One region of the Shewanella sp. GD03713 genome, then DNA from elsewhere that is predicted to be linked to it. Evidence: predicted binding sites of a transcription regulator. Region 1 holds the regulator's gene; each other region holds the start of a gene.
What was found. Region 1 encodes MetJ, which represses methionine synthesis genes. Its sites were predicted from a motif close to TAGACGTCTAGACGTCTA; they were not measured.

Region 1 (3,148 bases):
ACATGGCTAATTTGGTAATCGTTACGGGAATCTAAAGATAATAGACTGATTAACTGAGCTTTATCCGTGGTTAAACGCTCACGTAGATCCCGCGCTTGCTCATTAGATAACAGCTGCTCAATCAAACCTTGCTGATAGCTGATAAGGACTTGTAACTCTTCTTGCCATAATTGGTTGCTATCGCGCAGGGACAATAATTTATATAAAAAGTTAGTGGTTTTACCCGCAGCAGACACCACCACCAGATCATCACTATGACCATGGGTTAACAGAATATGGGCGACTCGGCGATAACAATCGGCATCGGCTAAGCTGGAACCACCAAATTTATGTAAGTGACAACGTGCCATCTCGAATTCCTCTACTGACAAGCCGCAACGGCGGCCAATCCTGCTTGAATATCTGCAACTAAGTCGTCGGCATCTTCAATACCAACCGACAAACGTAATAGGGTGTCTTTAATGCCAGCTTCATAACGCGCTTGGGGCTCCATCGCCCTGTGGGTCATAGTCGCGGGCACGGCCACGAGACTCTCAACGCCACCTAAGCTCTCGGCCACGCTGAATAAACTTAAGGCATCTAAAAAGGCGACCACTTCGGCCTCGCCGCCCTTAAGCTCAAAACTCAGCATAGCGCCAAAGCCTTTTTGCTGCTTGGCGGCAATGGCATGGCCGGGGTGATCCGCAAGGCCTGGGTAATACACTTTGCTCACCACAGGGCTGCTCGCCAGCACGTCCAGAATTCGCTGGGCATTGCTTTGGTGCTCGCGAATGCGTACGGCCAAGGTACGCAGACCGCGCAGGGTTTGATAACTGTCAAAGGCAGACCCAGTTAAACCTAAGGTGTTCGACCACCAATGTAAGGTCTCACCGAGTTGAGGATCTTTGGCGATCACCGCACCGCCCACCACATCGCTGTGACCATTAATGTACTTAGTGGTGGAGTGGATAACGATATCGGCACCGAGTAACAGCGGTTGCTGCAAAATGGGCGAGAGGAAAGTATTGTCCACCACCACTAAAGCACCCACTGCGTGGCTCGCCTTCGCGATAGCTTCGATATCGACGACTCGCAGCAGAGGGTTTGATGGAGTTTCAATCCACACCATCTTAGGTTGCTGGGCGATGGCTTGCTCGAGCGCTTGGGCGTCGGTTTGATCGACCACCAGCAGTTTAAATTGGCCCTTTTTAGCCAAGTTAGTGAATAAACGGTACGAACCGCCGTAACAATCGTGGGGAACCACCAGCAAGTCATCGGGGCCGAGCAAGGTAGTCACTAAAGTAATGGCAGCCATGCCAGTGCAAGTCACCACACCGGTTGCGCCCTTTTCCAGCTTAGCTAAGGTATCACCTAAGATGCTGCGGGTGGGATTGCCGGAACGGCTGTAATCAAATTCGCGAGGATTTTTATGACCATCGAAGGCGTAATTAGTCGACAGGTAAATTGGCGGCACCACCGCGCCATACTGAGTATCGCTTTCGATACCCTGACGCACTGCTAATGTGGCTAATTGACGTTCGGTCACTAATTTGCCTGCGGTCATCGGGAACTCCTAAGTTCGCAAAGAGATGTCTGGACGTCTAAATGTACCTAAGCCCAGTGGTATCGTCAATAGGCGTTAAGACGTTTAGACGTCTAAACATAAAGAAATCTGTTTGCAATCACTAAGAAATAGTAGCAATAATTTGACTGTTATCTGTAAGGGTTTAAAATCTGCCCCGAATTTAGCGTTATAACAGGTGAGTCAATGACTGAATGGAATGGGGAATACATCAGCCCCTATGCTGAACATGGCAAGAAGAATGAACAAGTAAAGAAAATTACTGTGTCTATTCCGCTCAAAGTGCTAAAAGTCCTCACGGATGAACGTACCCGTCGTCAGGTGAACAACCTGCGCCACGCCACCAATAGCGAACTCTTGTGTGAAGCATTTTTGCATGCCTACACCGGCCAGCCTCTGCCTGATGATGCCGATCTGTCGAAAGATAGCCCAGACAGCATTCCCGCCGAAGCGAAACGGTTGATGGACGAGATGGGGATCGAGTGGGAAGATATGGAGTAACGCTTAAGCGTCCAATATCCTACTTATCATTAGGGATCGTTAATACTCATCTTGCCTGATGGGTTAGAGTAACGATCCCTATTTTGTTTTGATGGAATCCTATGTTCTCCTTGATAGATCCACAAACGCTCGCCATTGCGTCTGTGATTGTGTTTTTAGGTGCCCTCACCCAGAGTCTGATTGGCTTTGGTCTTGCCGTGGTGGCGAGCCCGTTGCTGTATATTGTCGACCCCGAATTAGTGCCCGCCCCCGTGATTGTGATGGGTTTTTCCATCGCCCTACTCACCCTACTGCGTGAACGCGGCCATTTAGAATTCAATGGTTTGCAATATGCGCTTATCGGTCGAGTACCCGGAGGTTTTATCGGTGCCAGCCTGTTGCTGTTTGCGCCGCAGCCGATTCTTGGTCTGGCGATTGCTGGCATTGTGGCAGTCGCCGTGGTGCTGAGCCTGTATAAATTGACTCTTCCCGTGAACAAAGCAACCCTGTTTGGCGCGGGCGTAGTATCGGGGATCTTTGGCAATATTGCCGCCATTGGTGGCCCACCGATGGCGATTCTGTTGGCGGGTAAGGATGCCTCCAAATTTCGCGCCGCACTGTCGGCCTTCTTTATCTTCAGCTCGACCATAGCCCTAGTCATTCTTGGGGTGACGGGCCTACTCGAAATCAAGCATTTGTGGTTATCACTGATGCTACTGCCCTCAGTGTTTTTAGGCTATTTAGTGGCGGGCAAACTGGTGGGGAATGTGGATAAACACAAGACCAAGATGGCAACCTTAGCCCTCTGCGCTATCAGTGCTTTAGTGCTCACGGTGAAATCAGTGATTGAGCTATTGCCGCAATAATTACCGCAATAATTACCGCAATGAAATCCTGCTAATCGCCCCATAAAAAAAGCACCGTTAATCGGTGCTTTTTGCTTGCTGGGATATGTGATTTACCCATAGATATTGCCATTAACCAATGGCACTAACTTAGATAGCTTTGTCCCGCATACACAATAAAGTGTCTCAGTGCTAACACGCCGGTTAAGCTGGCGCAGGCCACCATGATCATTGCCCCCTTGCTATGGCGCGTCGCGGTCGG
Region 2 (3,148 bases), 430 kb from region 1:
AAGGCTCGATGTGGAATGCATCACTAACGATTGCTCCCACATGAATATTGATTGGTGTTATTTGTGCCTGCCGCCGCTTGGGCCAACAGGACGAAACTCATTAATGTCATCTTCTGCTCCCTCGAGTTACCCGCTCGAGAACTAAGGCTGCACGCAGCGAAAACAGAAATAGGCAGGTATCCTGACTCGTAGGTAAGAAGCAAAGCGCTTCGACTACTCACAGTTGCGGGTACAGTTCGGGCTACTGACGGGCAGCTCCCCGATTCCCTATTATGTTTGGGTTATCCGGCGCGCTTAAATACTGTTGCCTTTAAGCAATAGCACTCAATCGCACAAAATTCCTAACACCTATTTCTGCGACCTTTGAGCTTAACGTACTGGGTTCGTTATCTGGCTCAAACGTCAGGGAAAAGCATTATCCTATATCTTGCTCATTAGGCAATGCTGTTTAAATCAGAAAATTTTCATCATACCGATGGCAGATGCGTTCAAGCTACTCACAGTGACCCGAGGGCCAGTCTAAACGCCAGTATCTTTTACCTTGCTCATCCTCGAGGACATTAATCGTCACCACCGCCGCCACGGGTAAGGCGAGCTGACTGTAAAAACCTAAGGTTTTCACCGCCCCCAGCGCCCTTGACATCAAGTGGCGAATAACCCCGCCGTGGGTCACTACCCAGATATTCGCCGCGGGAGCATTGGCATTAAACTCGCCGTGGGCCTGTTCATCATCCATCGCCAGCAGAGCAAACTCTTTATCGAGGATTTGTTCTATCGCCCCATCGATACGGGCTTCGAAACTTGCCATGGCTTCACCATTGGGCGGTGTCACCTCCCAGGGATTCTGCCAATAGGCCGCCATCCGCTCGCCATCGCGTTGATATAAATCATCGAGCAGGCAACCATCCCAATCGCCGAAGGCTATTTCCTGTAACTCCTCCAGCAGATTGACCTTAAGCGGCAAAGGCGCGGGCGCATCTAAACTACTGCCCACGGACGCACTCGAATGCAATTCAGCCGCAAAGGCCTTGGCAAACTCGGCGCAGCGCCTTGAGGTCGAGCTATAAATGCCGTGGCACACAGTCGCCTGCGCCTCCACCGTCGCCGACATCTGCCGCCAGCCTTTGTCGCTCAGCGGCACATCGACTCGGCCACGTAAAATCGCCCCGCCCTCGCATTCTCCATGGCGTAACAGTAATAACCTGAGCTGCTTCATCTGATCTTTCCTTTTATCGTTTTTATCTGGGTTATCTCGCCTATGCTATACCAACTTTAGCCTTGCCCTGACAATCCGATGTCGCGTATTATGGACGTCTATACGTATAAATGTCCAAAACATAACGAACGACATTCAATAATAAAATGCAATTTGTCACCCGATTGCGTACTTTGGACTCAACTTAGCTGTAGTAAAGGTAATCATTTTATGGCGATATCTCTCCATCGAGCCAGCCAAACACTGGCAGACATTCGCAACCAGTTGTCAAAGCGCATTCTGATTTTAGACGGCGCCATGGGCACTATGATCCAAGGCTACAAGCTGGAAGAAGCCGATTACCGTGGCGAGCGTTTCAAGGATTGGCATACCGACGTTAAGGGCAATAACGATCTTTTAGTGCTCACGCAGCCGCACATCATCAAACAAATTCACACCGACTACCTATTAGCCGGTGCCGATATTATTGAAACCAACACCTTTAACGCCACCACTATCGCCATGGCCGACTACGACATGCAGTCACTGTCCGCCGAAATTAACCGTGAAGGTGCGCGCCTCGCCCGTGAGGCCTGTGATGAAATCGAAAAGGCCACGGGTAAACCCCGTTATGTTGCCGGTGTGTTAGGGCCCACTAACCGTACTTGCTCTATCAGTCCCGATGTTAACGATCCCGGATATCGCAATATCCACTTCGATGAGTTAGTGACCGCTTACTGCGAATCGACCCGCGCCTTAATTGAGGGCGGCGCCGATATCATTATGGTCGAGACCATCTTCGATACCTTAAACGCTAAGGCCGCCTTATTTGCTATCGAAACCGTGTTCGATGAACTCTTTGGGCCAAATTCGCCAGCACGTTTGCCCGTGATGATCTCAGGCACTATTACCGATGCCTCGGGCCGAACCCTGACGGGACAAACCACAGAAGCCTTTTATAACTCCCTTCGCCATATCAAGCCCTTATCCATCGGCCTTAACTGCGCCCTCGGCCCGAAGGAGCTGCGCCCCTACGTCGAAGAACTGTCGCGCATCGCCGAATGTTATGTCTCGGCGCACCCTAACGCGGGTCTGCCAAACGAGTTTGGCGGTTACGATGAAACCCCAGAAGATATGGCGAGCGTTATCCAAGAATGGGCCCGTGAAGGCATGCTCAACATTATCGGCGGCTGCTGTGGCAGCACGCCCGAGCATATTAAAGTCATTCGCGAATCCGTTGAGCCCTTTGCGCCACGGGTACTACCCGAGATCCCCGTCGCCTGCCGTTTATCCGGTTTGGAACCGCTCACTATCGACGCCCAAACCCTGTTTGTGAACGTGGGTGAACGTACCAACGTCACTGGCTCGGCTAAGTTCTTAAAGCTGATCAAAGAAGGTAAATTCGAGCAGGCGCTCGATGTCGCCCGTGAACAGGTAGAAAGCGGCGCGCAGATCATCGACATCAACATGGATGAAGGCATGCTCGATGGTGTGGAGGTGATGCATAAGTTCTTAAATCTTATCGCCTCTGAGCCGGATATCAGCCGTGTGCCTATTATGATCGACTCCTCAAAGTGGGAGGTGATTGAAGCGGGCCTCAAATGTATTCAAGGCAAGGGAATCGTAAACTCTATCTCCTTGAAGGAAGGCGAAGAGAAATTTATCGAGCAGGCAACCCTAGTGAAACGCTACGGCGCTGCGGCCATTATTATGGCGTTCGACGAGCAAGGTCAGGCCGACACTAAGGCGCGCAAAGTCGAGATCTGTACCCGCGCCTATCGCGTGCTGGTCGATAAGGTCGGCTTTCCGCCCGAAGACATTATCTTCGACCCGAATATCTTCGCCATTGCTACGGGTATCGATGAGCACGATAACTATGCCGTCGATTTTATTGAAGCCATTAAAGAGATTAAGGCCACCCTGCCCCACGCGATGATTTCCGGCGGTGTGTCG
Region 3 (3,148 bases), 270 kb from region 1:
ATGTGCGCCCCAGCGCCATTGGTTGGCTGCGAGTGAGCTAATGTCCGTAGTTACTTGGCCATGGATAAAACTGCGCCCCTGTTCACCGACTACTTTGATAAGGCCGAGGTTGGATAGGTTGGCGAGCATAAGTGGAGGCATGGAGGCGTCCAGATCCCAAGTGGGTGTCGAAACTGCAATAGTCATAGCGGAGATCCTGAAAATGAAGACGATGCAAGAGGCTAGATTGTAGCGGAATTAAGCGGTGCTCAAAAGCATAAGGCGCACATATCTTGAATGAAATGTGCGCCTTATAAATTCACTCAAGCTGAGTGCTTAAAGCATTAGAACAATACGCGAGTGCGCAGTGTGCCTTCAATGGCCTTAAGTTCAACCAGTGCCTCTTCGGCTTGGTGAGTATCGACTTCCATCACCACATAACCGATTTCTGCAGTGGTTTGCAGGTACTGAGCGGCAATGTTGATGCCTTTTTCAGAGAAGGCTTTGTTGATTTTGATCAGCACGCCAGGACGGTTTTGGTGGATATGCAATAGGCGAGAGGTGCCTTTGTGCATTGGCAGCGACACTTCAGGGAAGTTAACCGCAGATACGGTAGAACCGTTGTCTGAGTATTTAGCTAACTTACCTGCTACTTCGATACCGATATTTTCCTGCGCTTCAGCTGTACTGCCGCCAACGTGTGGCGTCAGTAACACATTATCTAAGCCACGTAATGGGCTGATAAATTCATCATCATTTGATTGTGGCTCGACGGGGAATACGTCGATGGCTGCACCCGCAAGGTGACGTTCTTTAAGGGCGACAGTCAGGGCGTCAATATCAACCACAGTACCGCGTGAGGCGTTGATAAAGATGCTGCCTTTACGCATTGCCGCAAATTCGGCGGTACCAATCATGTCTTTCGTTTGCGGCGTTTCAGGAACATGTAAGCTGACTACATCGGACTGTGCCAGTAATTGTTCCATTGAATGGATTTGCTGGGCATTGCCTAATGGCAGTTTGTCTTCGATATCGAAAAACACCACACGCATGCCTAAGGTTTCTGCCAAGATCCCAAGCTGTGTACCGATATGGCCATAACCTATCACACCTAAGGTTTTGCCACGGACTTCGTAACTGCCTGCGGCCGTCTTCATCCAGCCACCACGGTGAGCGATAGCATTACGTTCAGGAATGCCGCGCATCAGCATGATGATTTCGCCTAATACCAGTTCAGCCACGCTGCGAGTATTAGAGAATGGTGCGTTAAAAACGGGGATACCGAGTAATTCGGCGGTCGCTAAATCCACTTGGTTAGTACCGATACAGAAACAACCAATCGCAATCAGTTTTTCGGCGCGTTTAAGTACATCGGCAGTTAATTGGGTACGGGAACGAATACCAACAAAGTGAGCATCTTTGATGGATTCGTGCAGGGCTTCATCACCTAAGGAAGCTTTGTGATACTCGATATTGGTATATCCAGCACGTTCAAATACATCGACCGCAGATTGGTGGACGCCTTCCAACAACAGGATCTTGATCTTATCCTTGTCCAGCGAATGTTTCGCCATGATATGGGTACCCTCTAATTAATTGAAATAGTTCTGTGTGATATGCTGACAACCTTGGCCTTCCAAAGTAGCACTTTTTTTGCTCAGTGTGGAGGGCTAGATGGCTAAAGTTAATATTCTAGAATTAGAACAATATCGCATAAGAGGAAGGAACATTGAATAACAAAATCATTTGGTGCGGTATTTACCTCTCAGTTTTAGTGTGGTCGGCGATAAAACCCGCAGATCCATTTACTTGGTGGCTTGAAGCCTTGCCCGCATTAGTTGCGGTACCGCTTTTAGTGTTTACCCGAAAGCGTTTTCCACTGACACCTTTAGTCTATTTTTTGGTGTTGGTGCATTGCTGTGTGTTGTTTGTTGGTGCGCACTATACCTATGCCGAAGTGCCACTGTTCGACACCATTGCCCAATGGATGAGCAGTGAGCGTAACAACTACGACAAGGTCGGGCACTTTGCGCAAGGTTTTATCCCAGCCATGTTAGCCCGTGAGATTATGCTACGTAATCAAGCCGTTAAACCCGGTGCTTGGTGTGCCTTTTTAGTCACCTGTTTTGTGTTGGCTTTTAGCGCCTTCTATGAACTGATTGAGTGGTGGGTGGCGGCCGCGACGGGAGAAGGCGCCGAGGCATTCTTAGGTACTCAAGGCTATGTGTGGGATACCCAATCGGATATGTTTTTAGCTTTGATAGGGGCCATTGTCGCACTAATCAGTTTGTCCCGTGTGCAGGATAAGCAAATCGCAAAACTAATCGGTCAGGCTTAGGCTCAAACACTTACCGAAAAATCCCCTCTAAGGCTTCCTTAGAGGGGATTTTTTATTTTTTAGGTGATCATATTAAGGCTAAGTCGATTTATCAACGCTATTTAGTGGTATTCATTGAGGCTACAGAGCTGAAAACTCAGATTGTCGGCATACTTCTGCGGTTGATTTAGAGAGAAGAGGGCAATTTTGTTGGGTTGCTCATAAAAGAGTCGTGTGCACGATAGAAGTATCTCACTCTTTATTTGCCATTTTCAGTCGGTTTATATCAAGCTAAGTGTCATTTTTAGGTGGGAAACGGCTATAGGATGCTTTTTGTTCTCTAAACTCGAAAGCTAAGGTTTTTATTTCACTTCATCTGGCTCGGTTTCGGCGGAAATTTGTGTTTTCCGGTCGGATAACTGCTGTATCGCCTGAGTGTTATTCGAGGTTAAGCCATTAAAATGATCGTTAATTTTATTGAGCTGGCTGATGTAATCAGGGTCATCTTTTTCTTTATGTTGCCAGTAACGTTGGCGTTCTAATTTTTGCAACTCACTGGTTCTAAGGATTTCGAAATAGCTGTTTTCCTGCTTCAGGCGGTAAAGCTCGGCATCGAGCAATTGCAGCAGTTTTTCCTTAGAAATCGTTTGGCTATTGAGCAAGGCTTGCAGCGGGTCGACAGGCGTCTCTCGCTTGTCTGAATCGGTTTCAGTGGTGATGCCAAGCTGATACTCAATCTTATGTTGGCTATAATCCTGTGGGCAGGCAGTTTGGCTAAAGACGACCTTATCGTCTTTGCGACATTTATAGACGGTATTTGCAAGCGCAGTCGTAGGGAGTAGCACGCAAATA
Region 4 (3,148 bases), 190 kb from region 1:
TATGATCGCCCATAACCTGCGCCAGACCCGTAATCAAAATTCTCCCGGGTTGATTCTGCGCCGTGTGCTCTCGATGCGCGGCATGTTACTTAACCCGCTCTAAGCACTGCTCATAAAAACAAAGCCTGCAATTGCAGGCTTTTTTATGCTCTTTTTACGACATTAATTGGATTTTTGCTGACGCGCTAAGCCTTCGCTTGCCACCAGTTGCAGCCAGTTTTGCACTAAGGCCGAGTTCGCGCTGTGGCGGCGATAGGCCCCAAATAGTGGGCGCTTTAAGCCTTCTTGGCCGAGTTTGACTGACGCTAAACTCAAGCCATGTCCCTCATTGATTGACCAGTTGGGCAGGGCGGCGATACCGTCCTTACAGGCGATGCGTTGCAATAACATCATGGTCAAATCGCAGGTCTTTTGCTCGCCGGCTTCAACGCCTGCGGGTTCTAAAAAGTGGCGGTAAATATCTAAACGCGCCAGTGGCACTGGGTAGCTGATAATGGGTAAGCGGGCCAATTGCTTAGGCGTAACATAGGCTTCTTTCGCTAAGGGATGATCCTTGGCAACCACTAACTTCACTTCAAAATCAAACAAATGCTGATAGGCGAGCGAGTGTCCCGGTACGGGATCTGAGGTCAGTACTATATCGAGTTCGCCCATCTCCAAGGCATTGAGCGAATCGAATAGATGACGGCTCGACAGATCTAACTCGGCCTGCGGATGATCTTGCCTAAATTGCTCCATCACTGGCATTAACCAGCGAAAACAGCTGTGGCATTCAATCCCCACTCTGAGCTGATTGGTCTCTGTCTCTAGGCCATTTTTCAGATCCGTTTCCGTTTCTAACACCTTAGGCAGGATCTCTTCGGCGAGGTGCAACAGCCGTGCGCCTTCCTGAGTAAAGGAGAGGGGTTTGCTTTTACGCACAAAAATGGGCGAATTAATTCGTTGCTCTAACTCCTTAATTTGATGGGAGAGAGCCGATTGAGTGACAAAACGTTTTTTGGCTGCGCCCGCCAAGCTGCCACTTTCCTTCAGTGCCATTAAGGTTCGCAGATGTCTTAGTTCGATCATGATCACTCCAAGTGAATTTCGCTCATGTTGTGCTTGAAATCAATTCGGTTGCTGGCATAGAGACTATCACAATAAACTTCTAGACGTCCAGACGCCCATTGTGATTTATCAAGGCTTAAATGCGAAAAATTGCCAAGAAAACACCATCAGCTGGGTGCTAGTGCCGAATATGGCTTATCTCAAATAAAGGAAGATATGGTATGCAATTAAACAGTCTTGGTTTTCCCCGTATCGGGCGTCGTCGTGAACTGAAATTTGCCCTCGAAAAATACTGGCGTGGTGAGAGCACTCAAGCTGAGCTGCATAAGGTGGCCAAGGAGTTACGCCGCACCCATTGGCAATGGCAAGTCGCCGCGGGGATCGAGCAAGTGCCAGTGGGTGATTTTGCCTTTTACGATCAAGTGTTAACCCTGAGTGCGACCCTAAACGCCATCCCAGATCGTCACCGTGGTGAGGGCGCTATCGATCTTGATACCTTATTCCGTGTTGCCCGTGGCCGTGCGCCAACTGGCACCGATGCGCCAGCCTCGGAAATGACTAAGTATTTCAACACTAACTATCACTACTTAGTGCCAGAGCTTAAGCAAGACCAAGTGTTCTCTATCGCCTATGAGCAGTTTTTTGATGAAGTCGCCGAGGCGCAGGCGCTGGGTTATCAAGCCAAGCCAGTGCTGTTAGGCCCTGTGAGTTACTTGTATCTGGCAAAAACCGTGGGTCAGGATTTCGATAAACTCAGCCTATTACCCAATCTATTAAAGGCCTATGCCGACATTCTGGCGCGTTTTGCCGCACAGGGCGTGACTTGGGTACAACTTGAGGAGCCGATTCTGGCACTCGAATTAGCCGCCGATTGGCAAGCAGCGATTAGCGAAGCTTATCAAGCGCTTAAAACGGCTCAAGTGAAGATTTTACTCACCAGCTACTATGGCAGTATCAGTCATCATCAGGCGCTGGTTTCTGCACTGCCTGTGGCGGGTCTGCACCTCGATTTAGTGACCGCCCCTGAACAATTGGCCTTGTTTGCCAATGCCTTAAGACCAGATCAAATTCTGTCGGCTGGTGTAGTTAATGGCCGTAACGTGTGGGCTGCAGAGGTTGACCTGATTGTTGAGCGTATCGGCAGTGTTGCCCGAGACTTATGCTCACAAGACGGCGCGCGCCTATGGATTGGCACCTCCTGTTCACTGCTTCACAGCCCTGTGGATTTAGAGGTGGAGACAACGCTCACGCCGGCGCTACGTCAGCAGCTCGCATTTGCTAAGCAAAAGCTGTTGGAGCTGGCTAATGTGCGCCAATTGCTGCTGGCACCTGAGTCTGTCGCGGCCAAAGAGATAGTTAACACCTGTTTGGCACGCCGTGAGGCTAAGGCGCAGGCGGCGGATGCTAAAGTGATCGCCCGTGTCGCTGCGCTGACTCAAGCCGACTATGAACGTGTGAGCGAATTTACTGAGCGCCAAGCGGTGCAACAGCGCAAGTATCGTTTGCCATTGCTGCCAACGACCACGATTGGCTCATTCCCACAAACGCCTGCTATCCGTGGCTTACGTAGCCGCTGGCGCAAAGGGGAGCTAAGCGATGCTCAATATACCGAGCAGTTGCAGCAAGTGACCCGCGATACCATAGACCGTCAGCTCAAACTCGGTATCGATGTACTAGTTCATGGTGAGGCCGAGCGTAATGACATGGTGGAATACTTCGGCGAGCAGCTCGAAGGCGTGGGCTTTACCAAAAATGGTTGGGTGCAGAGTTATGGTTCTCGCTGCGTTAAGCCGCCGTTGATTTATGGTGATGTGAGCCGCCCTAAGGCTATGACGGTTGAGTGGGCCGAATTCGCCCAAAGCCTGACGGACAAACCCGTCAAAGGCATGCTAACGGGTCCTGTGACGATTCTACATTGGTCGTTTGCCCGTGAAGATATCAGCCGCGATACCATTGCCACCCAATTGGCGCTGGCGATTCGTGATGAAGTGGTTGATTTACAAAATGCGGGCATTGGCATTATCCAAATTGATGAGCCAGCCTTCCGCGAAGGTCTGCCATTAAAGCAAAGCGAGTGGCAAGCTTACTTAGATTGGGCGGT

Region 2: the regulator MetJ is predicted to act here: its motif matches at 1,308-1,325, upstream of metH (methionine synthase).
Region 3: the regulator MetJ is predicted to act here: its motif matches at 1,643-1,660, upstream of serA (phosphoglycerate dehydrogenase).
Region 4: the regulator MetJ is predicted to act here: its motif matches at 1,141-1,158, upstream of metE (5-methyltetrahydropteroyltriglutamate--homocysteine S-methyltransferase).

Annotation. Positions count from the first base shown of each region.
Region 1 covers NZ_JAOCIW010000001.1:4,209,112-4,212,259, forward strand. The annotation lists gene N5E87_RS18425 (bifunctional aspartate kinase/homoserine dehydrogenase II) at 1-350, opposite strand, end outside; gene metB (cystathionine gamma-synthase) at 362-1,525, opposite strand; gene metJ (met regulon transcriptional regulator MetJ) at 1,748-2,062, shown strand; gene N5E87_RS18440 (sulfite exporter TauE/SafE family protein) at 2,164-2,907, shown strand; gene nrfD (NrfD/PsrC family molybdoenzyme membrane anchor subunit) at 3,032-3,148, opposite strand, start outside.
Region 2 covers NZ_JAOCIW010000001.1:3,784,098-3,787,245, forward strand. The annotation lists gene N5E87_RS16680 (ABC transporter ATP-binding protein) at 1-21, opposite strand, end outside; cobalamin riboswitch at 154-313, opposite strand; gene N5E87_RS16685 (histidine phosphatase family protein) at 494-1,216, opposite strand; gene metH (methionine synthase) at 1,427-3,148, shown strand, end outside.
Region 3 covers NZ_JAOCIW010000001.1:3,937,412-3,940,559, reverse strand. The annotation lists gene ygfZ (tRNA-modifying protein YgfZ) at 1-186, opposite strand, end outside; gene serA (phosphoglycerate dehydrogenase) at 324-1,553, opposite strand; gene N5E87_RS17310 (DUF2238 domain-containing protein) at 1,709-2,317, shown strand; gene N5E87_RS17305 (DUF4124 domain-containing protein) at 2,659-3,148, opposite strand, start outside.
Region 4 covers NZ_JAOCIW010000001.1:4,017,523-4,020,670, reverse strand. The annotation lists gene N5E87_RS17615 (HDOD domain-containing protein) at 1-103, shown strand, start outside; gene N5E87_RS17610 (LysR family transcriptional regulator) at 163-1,068, opposite strand; gene metE (5-methyltetrahydropteroyltriglutamate--homocysteine S-methyltransferase) at 1,269-3,148, shown strand, end outside.